2 regions of the Massilia sp. LXY-5 genome follow, and region 1 is predicted to be linked to the other one. Evidence: predicted binding sites of a transcription regulator. Region 1 holds the regulator's gene; the other holds the start of a gene.
What was found. Region 1 encodes LexA, which represses DNA repair genes until DNA is damaged. Its sites were predicted from a motif close to ACTGTATNNNNATACAGT; they were not measured.
Positions count from the first base shown of each region.

Region 2: ACI48I_RS00400 (putative DNA modification/repair radical SAM protein) is a predicted target of LexA. The motif match lies at 4,213-4,230, and genes of this name have one in related genera.

Region 1 covers NZ_JBNNEH010000002.1:362,917-370,686, reverse strand. The annotation lists gene ACI48I_RS05135 (inorganic phosphate transporter) at 1-873, opposite strand, end outside; gene ACI48I_RS05130 (DUF47 domain-containing protein) at 898-1,524, opposite strand; gene ACI48I_RS05125 (replicative DNA helicase) at 1,608-2,993, opposite strand; gene rplI (50S ribosomal protein L9) at 3,110-3,562, opposite strand; gene rpsR (30S ribosomal protein S18) at 3,599-3,889, opposite strand; gene priB (primosomal replication protein N) at 3,925-4,218, opposite strand; gene rpsF (30S ribosomal protein S6) at 4,249-4,644, opposite strand; gene lexA (transcriptional repressor LexA) at 4,876-5,511, shown strand; gene ACI48I_RS05095 (sel1 repeat family protein) at 5,562-6,422, opposite strand; gene ACI48I_RS05090 (tetratricopeptide repeat protein) at 6,385-7,251, opposite strand; gene ACI48I_RS05085 (cystathionine gamma-synthase family protein) at 7,259-7,770, opposite strand, start outside.
Region 2 covers NZ_JBNNEH010000001.1:93,144-100,913, forward strand. The annotation lists gene ACI48I_RS00385 (HDOD domain-containing protein) at 1-121, shown strand, start outside; gene ACI48I_RS00390 (EAL domain-containing response regulator) at 129-2,363, shown strand; gene ACI48I_RS00395 (tetratricopeptide repeat protein) at 2,373-3,968, shown strand; gene ACI48I_RS00400 (putative DNA modification/repair radical SAM protein) at 4,243-5,475, shown strand; gene ACI48I_RS00405 (UdgX family uracil-DNA binding protein) at 5,472-6,977, shown strand; gene ACI48I_RS00410 (flagella assembly protein FlgT middle domain-containing protein) at 6,984-7,770, opposite strand, start outside.

The sequences.
Region 1 (7,770 bases):
GACGATGGCGCCGGTGATGGTGTGCGTGGTCGAGACCGGGACGCCCCAGAAGCTCGCCATCAGCAGCGTCATCGCGCCGCCGGTTTCGGCGCAGAAGCCGCCGACCGGTTTCAGCTTGGTGATCTTCTGGCCCATGGTTTTCACGATGCGCCAGCCGCCGAACAGCGTTCCGAAGCTGATCGCCGCATAGCAGGAGATGATGACCCAGGCCGGCGGATGGGCGTCGTTGACGCTGACGTAGCCGGCGGCGATCAGCAGCATCCAGATGATGCCCATCGTCTTTTGCGCGTCATTGCCGCCGTGGCCGAGCGAGTAGCCGGCGGCGGAAATCAGCTGCAGGCGGCGGAACCAGACGTCGACTTTGCGCGGCGTCGATTTCACGAAGATCCACGAGACCAGCAGCATCATGATCGAGCCGAGGATGAAGCCGAGCAGCGGTGCGACGACGATGAACACCACGGTCTTGATCAGGCCCGCCGAGACCAGCGCGCCGGTGCCGGTCTTGGCCACCGCGGCGCCGACCAGGCCGCCGATCAGGGCGTGCGAGGAGGAGGACGGGATACCGTAATACCAGGTGATGACGTTCCAGACGATGGCCCCGACGAGTGCGCCGAAGATCACGTAATGGTCGACGATGCTGGGGTCGATGATGCCCTTGCCGATGGTTTGCGCCACCTTCATGTTGACGACGAAAATCGCCACGAAGTTGAAGAAGGCTGCCATCGCCACGGCCGACTGCGGTTTCAGCACGCCGGTCGACACGACGGTCGCGATCGCGTTCGCCGAATCGTGGAAACCGTTCATGAAGTCGAAAACCAGTGCGAGCAGCACCAGCAAACCCAGCACGTAAATGCTGATGTGAAGAGAATTCATAGTTATTCTTCTTGTACGAGCGCGTTACGCGTTTTCGACGATGATGCCTTCGATGATGTTCGCCACGTCTTCGCAGCGGTCGGTGACGGTCTCGAGGATCTCGTAGATCGCCTTCATCTTGATCAGGTTGCGCACGTCCGGCTCGTCGCGGAACAGTTTGCTCATGGCGGCGCGCATCACGTGGTCGGCGTCCGATTCGAGACGGTCGATCTCTTCGCAGATGGCGACGATCTTCTGGGCATTGCCCATGTCGTGCAGCAGGCCGACGGCTTGCTGGACCTTCTCGCAGCAGGCCAGGCACAGCTCGGCCAGGCGCTTCGCTTCCGGGGTGACGGCGTGCAGGTCGTACAGGGAGACGGTCTGGGCCGCGTCTTCCATCATGTCGAGGATGTCATCCATGCGCGTGATGAGCTTGTGGATGTCGTCGCGGTCGATCGGGGTGATGAAGGTCTTGTGCAGCAGGTCGACGGTGGCGTAGGTAACTTTGTCCGCCTGCTTTTCGATGCTCTCGACGGCATGCGTGCGGTTTTCCAGGTCGTCGAAGTTGGCCATCAGGCCGACCATCTCGTGCGCACCCTTCACGCACAGCGCAGCGTGCTGGTTAAACAAATCAAAAAACTTGCCCTCGGTGGGCATGAGGCGTCCAAACATTAAAGGTTCTCCGTGTAAAAACTCTTGGGACTGCGAGGAACCGCCGCGGGCCTATTCGCACGCGCCGGCAACGCAATATCGGCTTAATCGCCCTGGTAGACGGCGAGGTTACCGCTGTAGTTACCAAACTTGGTGTACTGGCCGATCCAGGTCAGGCGGATCGCGCCGATCGGACCGTTACGCTGCTTGCCGATGATGATCTCGGCGGTACCTTTATCGGGCGAGTCGGGATTGTAGACCTCGTCGCGATACAGGAAGATGATCACGTCCGCATCCTGCTCGATTGCGCCCGATTCGCGCAAGTCGGACATCACGGGACGCTTGTTGGGGCGCTGTTCCAGCGAGCGGTTCAGCTGCGACAGCGCGATGACGGGACAATGCAGTTCTTTCGCCAGGCCCTTCAGGGAACGCGAGATCTCCGAGATCTCGGCCGCCCGGTTGTCGCCCGGCTGGCTGCCCTGCATCAGCTGCAGGTAGTCGACGATGATCAGGCCGAGCTTGCCACACTGACGGGCAAGGCGGCGCGCGCGTGCGCGCATCTCGATCGGGTTCAGCGCCGGCGTCTCGTCGATATACAGCTGGGCGTCGTTCATCTTCTGGATGGCGTGCGTCAGGCGCGGCCAATCCTCGTCGTTCAGGCGGCCGGTACGCAGGCGGTGCTGGTCGAGCTGGCCGACCGAACCGAGCATACGCATGGCCAGCTGGGCGCCGCCCATTTCCATCGAGAACACGGCCACCGGCAGGCCCGCTTCGATCGCGACGTTCTCGCCGATGTTCACGGAGAAGGCGGTCTTGCCCATCGATGGACGGCCGGCCACGATGACGAGGTCGCCCGGCTGCAGGCCCGAGGTCATGCGGTCGAGGTCGATGAAGCCGGTCGGCACGCCGGTGATCTCGCCCTGGTTTTCGCGCGAATACAGTTCGTCGATGCGCTCGACCACCTGGGTCAGCAGCGGCTGGATCGGATTCCAGCCCTGGGCCCCCCGGGCGCCGGACTCGGCAATGGCGAAAATCTTCGATTCCGCCTCGTCAAGCATCTGCTTGACTTCCTTGCCTTGCGGATTGAACGCATTGCCGGAAATTTCGTCGGCGACCGTGATCAGTTTGCGCAGGATGCCGCGGTCGCGCACGATCTCGGCGTAGCGGCGGATGTTGGCGGCGGAGGGCGTGTTCTGCGCCATCGCATTCAGGTATTGCAGGCCGCCCACGTCCTCGGCCTTGCCGAGCGAGACCATGGCCTCGTAGACGGTGATCACGTCGGCCGGCTTGCCGCTGTTAATCAGGCGCACCATCTGTTCGAAGATGATGCGGTGGTCATAGCGGTAAAAGTCGTCCGCGTGCATGAAGTCGGCAATGCGGTCCCAGGCCGCATTGTCGCGCAGCAGGCCGCCGATGACGGACTGCTCTGCTTCGATGGAATGCGGGGGAATGCGCAGCGATTCGATCTGCGGATCTGCGGGGGTATTCATGGCGGGCATTATACCTCCTCCGTCATACCGCTGAAATAATTGGGGAGAATCTGGCAATAAAAAAGCCGGGCAAGCCCGGCTTTTTCTTTTAAACAACAGCGTGCTGCGTGCTGTGCTTAGGCAGCTTCGCCCACGACAGCGATCGTGATTTCCACGACGACGTCGGTGTGCAGCGCGACGGCAACCGGGTGCTCGCCGGTGGTCTTCAGCGGGCCGGTCGGCAGGCGCACTTGCGCCTTTTCGACTGCGAAACCTTGCTTGCTCAGGGCTTCGGCGATGTCGAAGTTGGTGACCGAACCGAACAGACGACCGTCGACGCCGGCTTTCTGGGCGATGCTGATGGTCATGCCGTTCAGCTTTTCGCCTTGGGCTTGCGAAGCGTTCAGCTTTTCAGCAGCAGCTTTTTCCAGCTCGGCGCGCTTGGCTTCGAACTCGGCCTTGGCCGATTCGGTGGCGCGGCGGGCCATCTTTTGCGGGATCAGGAAGTTACGTGCGTAACCGTCCTTGACCTTGACCACGTCGCCCAGGTTGCCGACGTTAACAACTTTTTCCAAAAGGATAACTTGCATATTTTTCTCCAGGATATTCTGATCTGTACGACGGGATTAACCGTGGTGCAGGTCGGTGTACGGCAGCAGCGCGAGGTAGCGTGCGCGCTTGATCGCGGTGTCGACCTGGCGCTGGTAGTGCGCCTTGGTGCCGGTCAGACGTGCAGGCATGATCTTGCCGTTTTCCTGGACGAAGTCCTTCAGGGTGTCGACGTCTTTGTAATCGACCTGTTCCACGTTTGCAGCGGTGAAGCGGCAGAACTTCTTGCGCTTGAACAGCGGGTTCTGCTGTTTGCGCTTGAGTTTTTCTTTGGCTTTGTTTTTGTCGAACTTTTTACCGAATGCCATTTGAGGCTCCTGTATCTAAATGGTGGCCGCTAGTCTTAAGCGGCGGCACTAAAATCAATGATGTGAAACACCAGGGCTTTACTGTTGCGATTCTTCCTGGCCAAAAATCCCGTGAACTGGTGTGCGGCGCCCAGTTCTGCGCTGGCGAAGCGGCCCGAAATTTCTCCCGCGGCGAACGCGGCAATTTCGAACTCGACCAGCCTGTCCACCCCTGCCTCGACCTGCTGCGAACTGTGCATCAGGATTGCCGAGACGACCGGCACGCCGGCGGGGGTATAGCGCAGTACGTCGCGTTCAGCAATCGTCGCGACGACTTGTAACTGGTTCACTGCGAGTTCACGATTCCTGGCAAGAAAAATTTAGGCAGCAGCTGGGGCCGGGGCTGCAGCGGCCGCTGGGGCTTCTGCGCGGTGGCTCTTGGCTGCGTCTTCGCGCTGGACCGACTTCATCATTGGCGATGGAGCGGTTTCAGCTTTCTTCATCTTCACGGTCAGGTGACGCAGCACGGCATCATTGAACTTGAATGCGGTTTCCAGCTCGACCAGGGTCTCGTTGTCGCACTCGATGTTCATGCAGATGTAGTGTGCCTTCGGCAGCTTCTGGATCTGGTAAGCCATCTGACGACGGCCCCAGTCTTCGACGCGATGGATGTTACCGCCGCGTGCGGTGACGCTGGCCTTGTAACGCTCGATCATCGCCGGGACTTGCTCGCTTTGGTCCGGGTGGACGATAAAAACGATTTCATAATGACGCATGCAACACTCCTTGAGGACGTTTAAACAAATGCCCACCTCGGCGTCAAGACGAGTGTGGGAAGGGAAAGCCGGCAATTATAACGCGGATGGCATGAAGGCGCAATCTCCCGCCGGCGTCGCCCCGGCGCGACACCTTGCTCGACAGGAAATGTTAAAAAATGAGGATTTCCCTTGCATTCGCCGAAATACTGTACAAAAATACAGTCTGAATCATTAACCTGTGGCAGATCCATGCTCAAGCTCACTGCAAGGCAACAACAGATCCTTGAACTGATCAAGGAAGCGATCGACAACACCGGCTTCCCGCCGACCCGTGCCGAGATCGCGAAAGAATTGGGCTTCAAATCGGCCAACGCCGCTGAAGAACACCTGCAGGCCCTGGCCCGCAAAGGCGCGATCGAGATCGTCTCGGGCACCTCGCGCGGCATCCGCCTGATCGGCGCTTCCCTGCCCGATCCGGTGCCGACCGTACCGGCCGCCCTGCTGATGTCGCTGCCGCTGGTCGGCCGCGTCGCTGCGGGCTCGCCGATCCTGGCACAGGAACACGTCGAAGCCACTTACAACGTCGACCCCGCCATGTTCGGCGCGCGTCCCGATTTCCTGCTGAAGGTGCGCGGCTGGTCGATGCGCGACGCCGGCATCATGGATGGCGATTTCCTCGCCGTCAAAAAGATCGACAGCGCCAAGAACGGCCAGATCGTCGTGGCCCGCATCGGCGAAGACGTCACCGTCAAGCGCTACCGCAAGACCGGCGAGACCATCGAACTGCTGCCGGAAAATCCGGACTTCAAGGTCATCCGCGTGGAGCCGGGCGACGATTTCGCGCTCGAGGGCCTGGCGGTGGGATTGATGCGCAGCTGGCATTAAGCGCGGCTGGGTATGAAAAAGCCGCTGACGCGGCTTTTTTAACGTCGGCGTTATTTGTTGGCCTGGCTATAGTTGTGCTTTCGCGCCTCGATGTCGCGCGCGCGCTCGGCCGAAGGACCGCCCTCGATGATGGCGTTGTGCTCCTTCACATAGGCCCCTGTCGCGCTGCGCCAGGCTGCGACATCGGCCAGCACCAGCTTGGCCGCGACTTTCGCCTCTTCCGACAGGTTCTCCTGCACCTGGGTAAGATGGGTTTGCGCGCGCTCCGTCTCGGCGGCATTCATCAGCTTCACGATGTCTGCCGGAATGCGCTTTACCAGCGGCGAGGCTGCATTCAGGTTTTCCACGAAACCGTTGTAGCAGCTCTGCCAGCTTGCAATGGCTGCCGATACGCGATCGATCTCGTCGCTCTGCTTCGATATCGCGGGAATGCGCGGTGCGGGACAAGCATATTTCCCGGTTTTCAAGTCGCTACCGTCGTAGCCGCTTAACCAATAATCGATGTCGGCCCGCCGTTCCGTGCGCTGTTGCATGACGACGAGCGAGCTGGCCGCCACCGCATTGCCTTTCGCAGCGGCTTTACGGAACCATGCCTGGGCCTTGGCCTCATCCACGACGCCGGCTTCGCCGTACCAGTACATCTGGCCCAGGTGTTGCTGTGCATCGGCATTGCCGGCATTTGCCAGCCTGGTGTACAAGGTCAGGGCTTCCGTATAGCGCTTCTGCTCGAACAGCGTGTTGGCGGAAGCGAGATCGTTGGCGGCAGCAGCGGGAAGGCTGACAAACAGGAAGGCAGCGTACAGAAGTTTTTTCATGGCGGTAACGAAATGAGCAGGGCCCATCATACTGCGAGAAGGGCCGCCACTCAAAGGATCACTTGCCGGTCGTGATGCGCGTGTTCGTGCTTCCATGCAAACGCATCTCGTTGTCGCGCACGTTCCGAATCGTGTCCAGTTCCAGCTGACGCTTGCGCCGCAGGTTCTCCTCTTTCACGAATGCCTGGGTCGACTTCTCCCAGGCGTCGCGCTGGGCTAACGTCGCGTCGGCTTGTGTTTGGGCATCGAGGATGATCTTGCGGTAGGTCGGCTCGATATGGGCACGCACGCGCTCGAACTCCGCGGGGCTCATCATGTCGAGGACGTCTTGCGGGATCACTTTGCCCGGTGGCATCGCGGAATTGAAGTTACTGACGAAGCCGTTGTAGCAGGTCTGCCATGTTGCAACAGCTGCGCGGGTGGCCTCGATCTCCTCATTGGTCTTCGACAGGACGGGAATCGCCGGCGCTGGGCAGGCGAATTTTCCCGAGCGTAGCTCTTCACCACGATATTCGCTCATCCAGTAAGCGATTTCCTTCTCGCGGGTCTTGCGCCGTTCGAGGATAGCCAGCGATTCCTTTGCGTCGGGGACGCCTGCCGCCGCGGCTTTGCCGATCCATTCGCGGGCAGCGTTCAGATCTTGCGCCGTACCGTCGCCATACCAGTACATCTCGCCAAGGCGGAATTGGGCTTCGGAATTACCGGCGCGCGCGGCCTTGGTAAACAGCGGCAGGGCCTTCGCATAATCCTTGGCTGCCAGCAGGCGATTCGCGTCAGCGAGATCGTCTGCGCTTGCACTAAGGCACACGAAAAGTAAGGAGAGTACATAACGGCGCATGGAATCGTCCTGTCGGAAATATTGTAGGCCGATCATAAAACCGTAATGTTTTAAAGGCAACGCATTCTGCGTGCACATGCGTTGCATTTTTACATCATACGTCCAGTGCGACGCGGAAATCCTCCAGCAAATCGTCGGCATCCTCGATGCCCACCGATACCCGGATCAGCGACTCGGCAATGCCCATGCTGGCACGGCGCTCGGCACCCATCTCGAAGAAAATCGTGTGCGCGACCGGAATCACCAGCGTGCGCGTGTCGCCGAGGTTGCTTGCGGGGATCGCCAGGTTCAGGCGGTTCAGGTAATCGAAAGGATCGATATCCGCGCGCAGCTCGAAGCTGAGCAGCGATCCGGCGGCGCGGAACAGCTCGGTGCTGAGGCCGTGTTGCGGATGCGAGGGCAGGCCCGGATAGTGGACGGCCGAGACCCGTTCATCGGCTTCGAGCATCTGCGCCAGCGCCAGCGCATTCGCGCAGGTGCGCTCCATGCGCAAGGCCAGCGTTTCCGCGCCGACCGCGATGTGGTGCGCCGCTTCCGGCCCGAGGGCGGCGCCGAAATCGCGCAGGGCCTTCGCGCGCAGCTGGGCCATGCCCTGGGCGGCGGGCG
Region 2 (7,770 bases), on a different contig from region 1:
GAACGGCCAGATCGCCTGCCGCAGCGGCAGGGGCGGCACCGCATTTGAAATTCTGCTGCCGGCATGGTCCGGCGCCAGCGCAACGCCGGCCTTGACGGCGCGCGCTGTGGGTTCTGTATAAGGTCATGATGAACGAGTATCGCGCCAGTGGGGAAGCGGCCTTGCCCACCTTGCATGGAGAGAGCGTCAACCTGCCGCGCCTGTTGCTGGTGGATGACGAGCCGCGCCTGCTCGCCTCGCTCTACGAGCTGCTGCGCGACCGCGGCTTCGATCTCACCACGGCCAGCTCCGGCAGCGAGGCGATCGCCCACCTGTCGCGCAGCCGGTTCGACCTGGTCCTGCTCGATCTGCGCCTGCCCGACATCGGCGGCCACGAGATCATGGATTTCATGAACGAGCGTGCGGTCGACGCCGACGTGATCGTGATGAGCGGCGAAGTCGGCATCGACGCCGCCATCGGCGCCCTGAAACGCGGCGCCTACGACTACCTGCGCAAACCCTACAGCCGCGAAGAGCTGATGAAAACGGTGGGGAATGCGCTCGAGCAGCGCCGCCTGGCCTCGGCCAACACCCGTATCGCCCAGCAGCTGGAAAACTCCGAGAAGATGTACCGCTACCTGGTCGACAGCTCGCCGGACATCATCTATACGCTGAACCATGAAGGCCGTTTTACGTTCGTGAACGACCGCGCCTATCAATTGCTCGGTTTCTCGCGCGATGAACTGATCGGCAAGCATTACTCGATCCTGGTGCACGACGAAGACCTGGAGCGCGCGCGCTATGTCTTCAACGAGAGGAGGGTCGACGAACGCGCCTCGCGCAACGTCGAACTGCGCCTGAAGTGCCGCGGCGCCAGGAGTAACAGCGGCGACCGCACCTTCAACAACACCCTGATGACGATCTCGCTGAACTCGATCGGCATGCACGTGCCCGACAGCGAAGTGCAGAAGCTCGAGTTCTTCGGCACCTATGGCGTGGCGCGCGACATCACCGACCGCAAGCGCGCCGAAGAAGTCATCTCCTACCAGGCCTACCACGACATCCTGACGGACCTGCCGAACCGGATCCTGTTCAAGGACCGCCTCGGCCTGGCCGTCATCCAGGCCAAGCGCAAGCTGACCGAACTGGCCGTGATGTTCATCGACCTCGATCGCTTCAAACTGGTGAACGACACGCTCGGCCATGTCAAAGGCGACGAGCTGCTGCAGCAGGTCGCGGTCAGACTGAAAGACTGCCTGCGCAAGGGCGACACGCTGGCGCGCCAGGGCGGCGACGAATTCACGATCGTGCTGCCGGAACTGCGCGACCGCGACGACGCGCGCATCATCGCCGACAAATTCCTGGAAAGCCTGCACCGCCCCTTCGACCTCGATGGCCACGAGGTGCACATCTCGGCCTCGATCGGCATCGCGATCTACCCGGGCGACGGCGAGTCGATCGACGAGCTGCTGCGCCACGCGGACATCGCGATGTACCAGGTCAAAGCGCTGGGCAAGAACGGCCACAGTTTTTATCACGACTCGATGCTCGACGTGTCGCATCAGAAGATCGCGCTGGAACAGGCGCTGCGCCGCGCGCTCGAGCACAACGAGCTGGAGATGTACTACCAGCCGCAGATCGATTCGACCAGCGGCCGGATCGTCGGCGCCGAGGCCCTGATGCGCTGGAACCATCCGACGCGCGGCCTGCTGTCGGCCGGCGAATTCTTGCCCTTCGCCGAAGAGAACGGCCTGATGCTGCCGATCTCGGACTGGATGATCGGCGCCCTGTGCCGCGACATGCTGCAATGGAACCTGGCCAGCGGCCAGGCGGTGCGGCTGTCTCTGAATCTCTCGCCGCAATACCTCGACCGCGGCGACTTCTTCGAGAAGATGCGCGGCGCGCTGGTGCGCTACGGGATTTCGCCGGCACAGATCGAAGTCGAGATCACCGAGAACATCTGCATTCGCAATCCGCAGTACGCGATCGAGCAGCTGAACAAACTCTGCCAGCTGGGCGTGTCGGTTGCGATCGACGACTTCGGCACCGGTTACTCGTCGCTCTCTTACCTGCACCGGTTCCCGATCCACACGATGAAGATCGACCAGTCCTTCGTCAAGGAGATCCACGATGCGGAAGGGCACTATCCGGTGATCCTGGCGATCATCTCGATCGCGCGCGGGCTGAACCTGCACCTGGTGGCCGAAGGGGTCGAGACCGAGACGCAAGCGAACTACCTGCGTTCGAATGGCTGCGAGACGATGCAGGGCTATCTGTTCCACCGCCCGATTTCGCTCTCCAACTTCATCGGCGTGCTGCGGCTGCAGGGGCCGATCGCCGGACATACGGCCGTCTTCCCCCCACCGCGCGCGCTGAGCGCCTGATCGCCCACCATGGAAAGCGCGACCGTGCCCGAACTGCGTGACGGCGAACGCCACACGGACGCGCGTCACACAGCTGAATTCCTGCGCGTGAAGGCGCAGGCCGAGCGCGGCGTCGCCAGCGCCCAGCACAGCCTCGGTTTCATGTACGTGAACGGGCAGGGCGTGCCGCGCAATTTCGAACTGGCCGTCGACTGGTACCGCAAAGCCGCCGCCGCCGGCCTGGAGCAGGCCCAGTACAACCTCGGCGTCATGTACCAGAAGGGGCAGGGCGTCCCCCAGGACCACGCGCAGGCGTTGTACTGGTACCGGCGCGCCGCCGAACAGGGGTATGCGCCGGCCCAGTACAACCTCGGCTGGTTGTACGCGAAGGGACAGGGCGCCGGCGTCGACGTGGCGCAGGCGCTGCACTGGTTCGGCCAGGCCGCCGCCCAGGGCGATCCCGGCGCCCAGCACAACTTGGGCATGATGTACGAAGGCGGCAAGGGCATTCCACAGGACCAGGCCGAGGCGCTGGCCTGGTACCGGCGCGCGGCCGAGCAGGGCTATGCGCGCTCGCAGTTCGCGCTGGCGCTGCGCTACGACAGCGGGCAGGGTGTCGCGCGCGACCCGGAGCAAGCGCTCGACTGGCTGCGCCGCGCCGCGCAGCAGGGCCACGCGCCGGCCCAGTTCAACCTCGCGCTGCGCTTCGACAAGGGGCAGGACGTCGCCCAGGACAGCGTGCAGGCGGTCGAGTGGTACCAGCGCGCCGCGCAGCAGGGCCACGCCAGTTCCCAGTTCAACCTCGCCCTGATCTTCGACAGCGGCCACGGCGTGCCGCGCGACGAAGCGGCCGCATTGACCTGGTACCGGCGCGCTGCCGAACAGGGCCACGCCGCCGCCCAGGACAACCTCGGACTGCGCTACGAACACGGCCAGGGCGTCGAGCGCGACCCGGCACAGGCGGCGCACTGGTACCGCCAGGCCGCGGACCAGGGCCTGCCGGCCGCGCAATACCACCTCGGCCAGCTGTACGACGCCGGCACCGGCGTCCCCCACGACCCTGCGCAGGCGACCCACTGGATGATGCAGGCGGCCGAGCAGGGCCATTTGCGCGCCCAGTTCGATCTCGGCCTGCGCCACGAGGCCGGCACCGGCGCGGCACGCGATGCGGCGCGCGCCCTGTACTGGTACCGGCGCGCGGCCGACCAGGAATATGCACCGGCCCAGCACATGGTCGGCGTGCTGCTCGAACGCGAGGAGACGAGCGACCCGCGCGAGGCCGCGGCCTGGTACCGCAAGGCCGCCGAGCAGGGTCATGCCCTGTCCCAGTTCGCGCTGGCGCTGCGCTACGACAGCGCCCACGGCGTCGAACGCGACTACGAGGCCGCTCACTTCTGGTACCTGTGCGCGGCGCGCCAGGGGCACGCGCGGGCGCAGTTCAACCTGGGCGTGATGAGTGCGACCGGGCAGGGGGCGCAGCGCGATCTGCTCGAGGCGCATGACTGGCTGGCGCGGGCCGCGGCGTCCGGCATTCCGGGCGCGGCGCCCTACCTGAAACGGATCACGGCGCGCATGAATGCCGAGGAGCTGGCGCTGGTGCACGCAGCCGCCGATTACGGATTGTAGTAACGTAGGGTGGACTCCTGAGTCCACGCGTTCGTGTCCCTGAACACACCACGAACACTGCAGAGCGCCAGCATATGCCTGATGTGATCCGTTTCGGTTGCTCAACCGTGCGTAACGCGTGGACTCGGGAGTCCACCCTACGGTGCGCTGCCGTTCCGGGTTCAGTCGATGCCGGGATTGATTGACCCGCCTTTGTCCCGTCCCTGCACCCTCCCGCGCGTCGTCCATACCCGGACTGGTTTATACTGTACACCCATACAGTTTCTCCACTCCGATGAAACTTTCCGACAAGCTCGAAATCCTGGCGGACGCCGCCAAATACGACGCTTCCTGTGCCAGCAGCGGGGCGCCGAAGCGTGCTTCCGACGGCAATGACGGCGGCATCGGCGCAACTACCGGCATGGGCATCTGCCACAGCTACACGCCGGACGGCCGCTGCGTATCGCTATTAAAAATCCTGCTTACCAATTTCTGCGTCTACGACTGCCAGTACTGCGTCAACCGCCGCACTTCGAATGTCCCGCGCGCACGTTTTTCGGTCGCCGAAGTCGTCAAGCTGACCCACGATTTCTACCTGCGCAATTACATCGACGGCCTGTTCCTGAGTTCCGGCATCATCCAGTCGAGCGATTACACGATGGAGCAGCTGGTCGCCGTCGCGCGCACCCTGCGCGAAGTCCATCACTTCAAGGGCTACATCCACCTGAAAACGATTCCGGACGCCGATCCGCTGCTGATCGCCGAGGCCGGCCGTTATGCCGACCGGCTGTCGGTGAACATCGAGCTGCCGACCCACGACAGCGTGACCCGCCTGGCGCCGGAAAAGAACGTCCACACCATCAAACTGGCGATGGGTTCGATCCGGCGCAAGCTCGATGAAAAGGCGGAAGAGCCGAAGGCGCCGAGTTTCGCGCCGGCCGGGCAAAGTACCCAGATGATCGTCGGCGCCGACGCCAGCGACGACCAGACCATCCTGAATACGGCCGAAACCCTGTACGGCAGCTATAAACTCAAGCGCGTGTACTACTCGGCCTTCAGCCCGATCCCGCAAAGCCCGGACAGCGTGCCCCTCGCCCCGCCGCCGCTCTTGCGCGAGCACCGCCTGTACCAGGCCGATTTCCTGCTGCGCGGCTACGGTTTTACGGCGGGCGAGCTGATGCCGGCCGCCGGCAACCTGGCGCTCGACGTTGACCCGAAGCTGGCCTGGGCGCTGGCGAATCGCGAGCACTTCCCGATGGACCTGAATCGCGCGGACGCCGAGATGATTGCGCGCGTGCCCGGCATCGGCCTGCGCAACGCCAAACGCATCGTCGACCTGCGCCGCCTGCGCCGGGTGCGCTGGGAAGATTTATCGCGACTGCGCTGCAGCATGAAGAAGATCGCGCCTTTCGTCGTCACCGCCGACTACAAGCCGGCGCAAGGTCTTGCCAGTTCCGACCTGCTGCGGCGCCACCTCGGTGCGCCGCAGGAGCAGATGAACCTCTGGCCCGAGCTGAAGGCGGCATGAACGCGGCGGCCGCGGTTGCGATGGTTGCCGCCGGCCAGCCGCTGGTGGTTTCCAGCTTTCTCGAGTGGCGCGCCGTCGCGCGCGAACTGCTGGTACATGACGTGGCGCCGGAACTGGTCACCTGGAACCAGGTCGGCGTGCTCGATGCCGACCTGTTCTCGGGTGCGCCGGACTCCGCCCCTTCTGTCGATAATGTTCCTGCCGGGTTGACCCCTTTGAAACCGGCACCGCCGCATTTACTTCGCATCCCGCGCGCGCTGATGGACATGCTGCAGTCCGCCGCCTGCTGCCGCGTGCCCGACCGCTGGGCCTTCCTGTACCGGGTGATCTGGCGCTGGCAGCACGGCGAGCACGACGTGCAGTCGCCGGCCGACGCCGACGGCGCCCGTCTGCATGCGATGGTCAAGGCGGTGCGCCGCGAGGAGCACGACATGCACGCCTATATCCGATTCCGCGAGCGGCCCATCGACGCCGGTTCGCCGCAATTTGCAGCCTGGTTCGAGCCGCGCCACGACGTGCTGCCCCAGGTCGCCGAACATTTTAAACACCGCATGGGCGGCGTCACCTGGATGATCGGCACGCCCGAGGCCAGCGTCATGTGGGACGGCGCGAGCCTGCACCACACCGGCCCCCTGATGTCGAGCGCGGCCGACCTCGACGATGCCGGCGAGGCCCTGTGGCTGACCTATTACCGCAGCATCTTCAATCCCGCGCGCGTGAATGCCCAGCTGATGCAAAGCCATATTCCGTCGCGCTTCTGGAAGAATCTGCCGGAAGGGGCGATTGTCCCGTCCATGGTCAGCAACGCCGAACTCGGCGCGCGCAGCACCGGCCAGGCCCAGGCGGTGGGCCGGAAAAGCGGCGCCACGATTCCGATCGCCCCCGCCGACGCCCAGCCCGAACGCCAGCAACCGTCGAAACTCGACGAATGCCGGCGCTGCGACCTGTGGCAGTACGCGACCCAGGCGGTAGGCGGAGAAGGACCGAAGAAGGCGCAGATCATGCTGGTCGGCGAGCAGCCGGGCGACCAGGAGGATCTGGCCGGCAAAGCCTTTATTGGGCCCGCCGGCAAGCTGCTCGACCGCGTGTTCGAGGCCGCCGGCCTGGAGCGGCGCGAGATCTATCTGACCAATGCGGTCAAACATTTCAAATGGGAGCCGCGCGGCAAGCGGCGCCTGCACAAGACGCCGGCCCAGCGCGAGGTCGAGGCCTGCCACTACTGGCTGGACAAGGAGCTGGCGTCGGTGAAGCCGAAGGTGATCGTGGCGCTCGGCGCGACGGCGCTGAAATCGGTCATCGGGAATGGCAATGCGAAGCTGGGCGAATCGCTCGGCAAGGCGATCCGCCACGAGGACCGCTGGGTCGTCACCGTCTACCACCCCTCGTACATCCTGCGCGTGCCGGACGAGGAGGCGAAGCACCAGGCGTTCAAGGTGATGGTCGATGGCCTGAAGCTGGCGCAGTCGCTGCTGGAACGGCCGCCGGAAGAACCGCCGGCGTAATGCGCCTTACCGTCCCGGCATCACCGCCACGTCGAAGCGCACCATGTCCCCGGCGCTGACCTGGCGCGCGGCGCCTGGCGGCGTCATGGTCCCGATCGCAAACCCGGGCTGCACCTGCACGATCGACACCGTCCCCACCGGCGCCTCCACGGTGCCGAGCGGCGCCAATGGATCGGCGCCGTACACTTGCTGGCGCGGGTCGAGCCGGTAGACGACGAGCTGGTCGCCCGGCGTCACCGAGGAGGTGCTGCCGGCGTCGATGACGATCCGTTCGCCCTGCACCTGCACCACCTTGGCCATGAAGGGTAATGCCGCGATATCGGCCGTGATGCCGGCGATCCCCTCGTCGAGCGCGCGCAGGATGGCGCCGCCGAAAGGCGTGGCGGCGAAGCTGGCGCTGCCGAAGGGTTTATCGCGGCCGACGCGTCTTTCTCCGACCGTTTCCACCAGCGCCGTGCGGCGTGCCAGCAGGACGCCGGTCAGCCCATCGTGGACGAAAAATTCGATTTCGATGCGGCGCGCGTCCTTGTTGATCAGGCCATAGAATGCCGGCTTGTCGAAATTGCTGGCGTCGACGATCTCGCCCGAGACCACGAACTGGCTCTCGTACATGCCGGCGATGCGGCGCACGGCCGCCGTGTCCGTGCTCGGGCCCTTGCTGCCCGGCGAGATGACATACGGACTTTCCTTGCCGAGGAACTTGCCGCCGGCCGTCATGCGGCGCAGCAGCTCCTGCGGCAGGCGGATCGCGATGTCGTCGACGTCGTCGAGCTGGGGCGAGCGGCGCACGTGG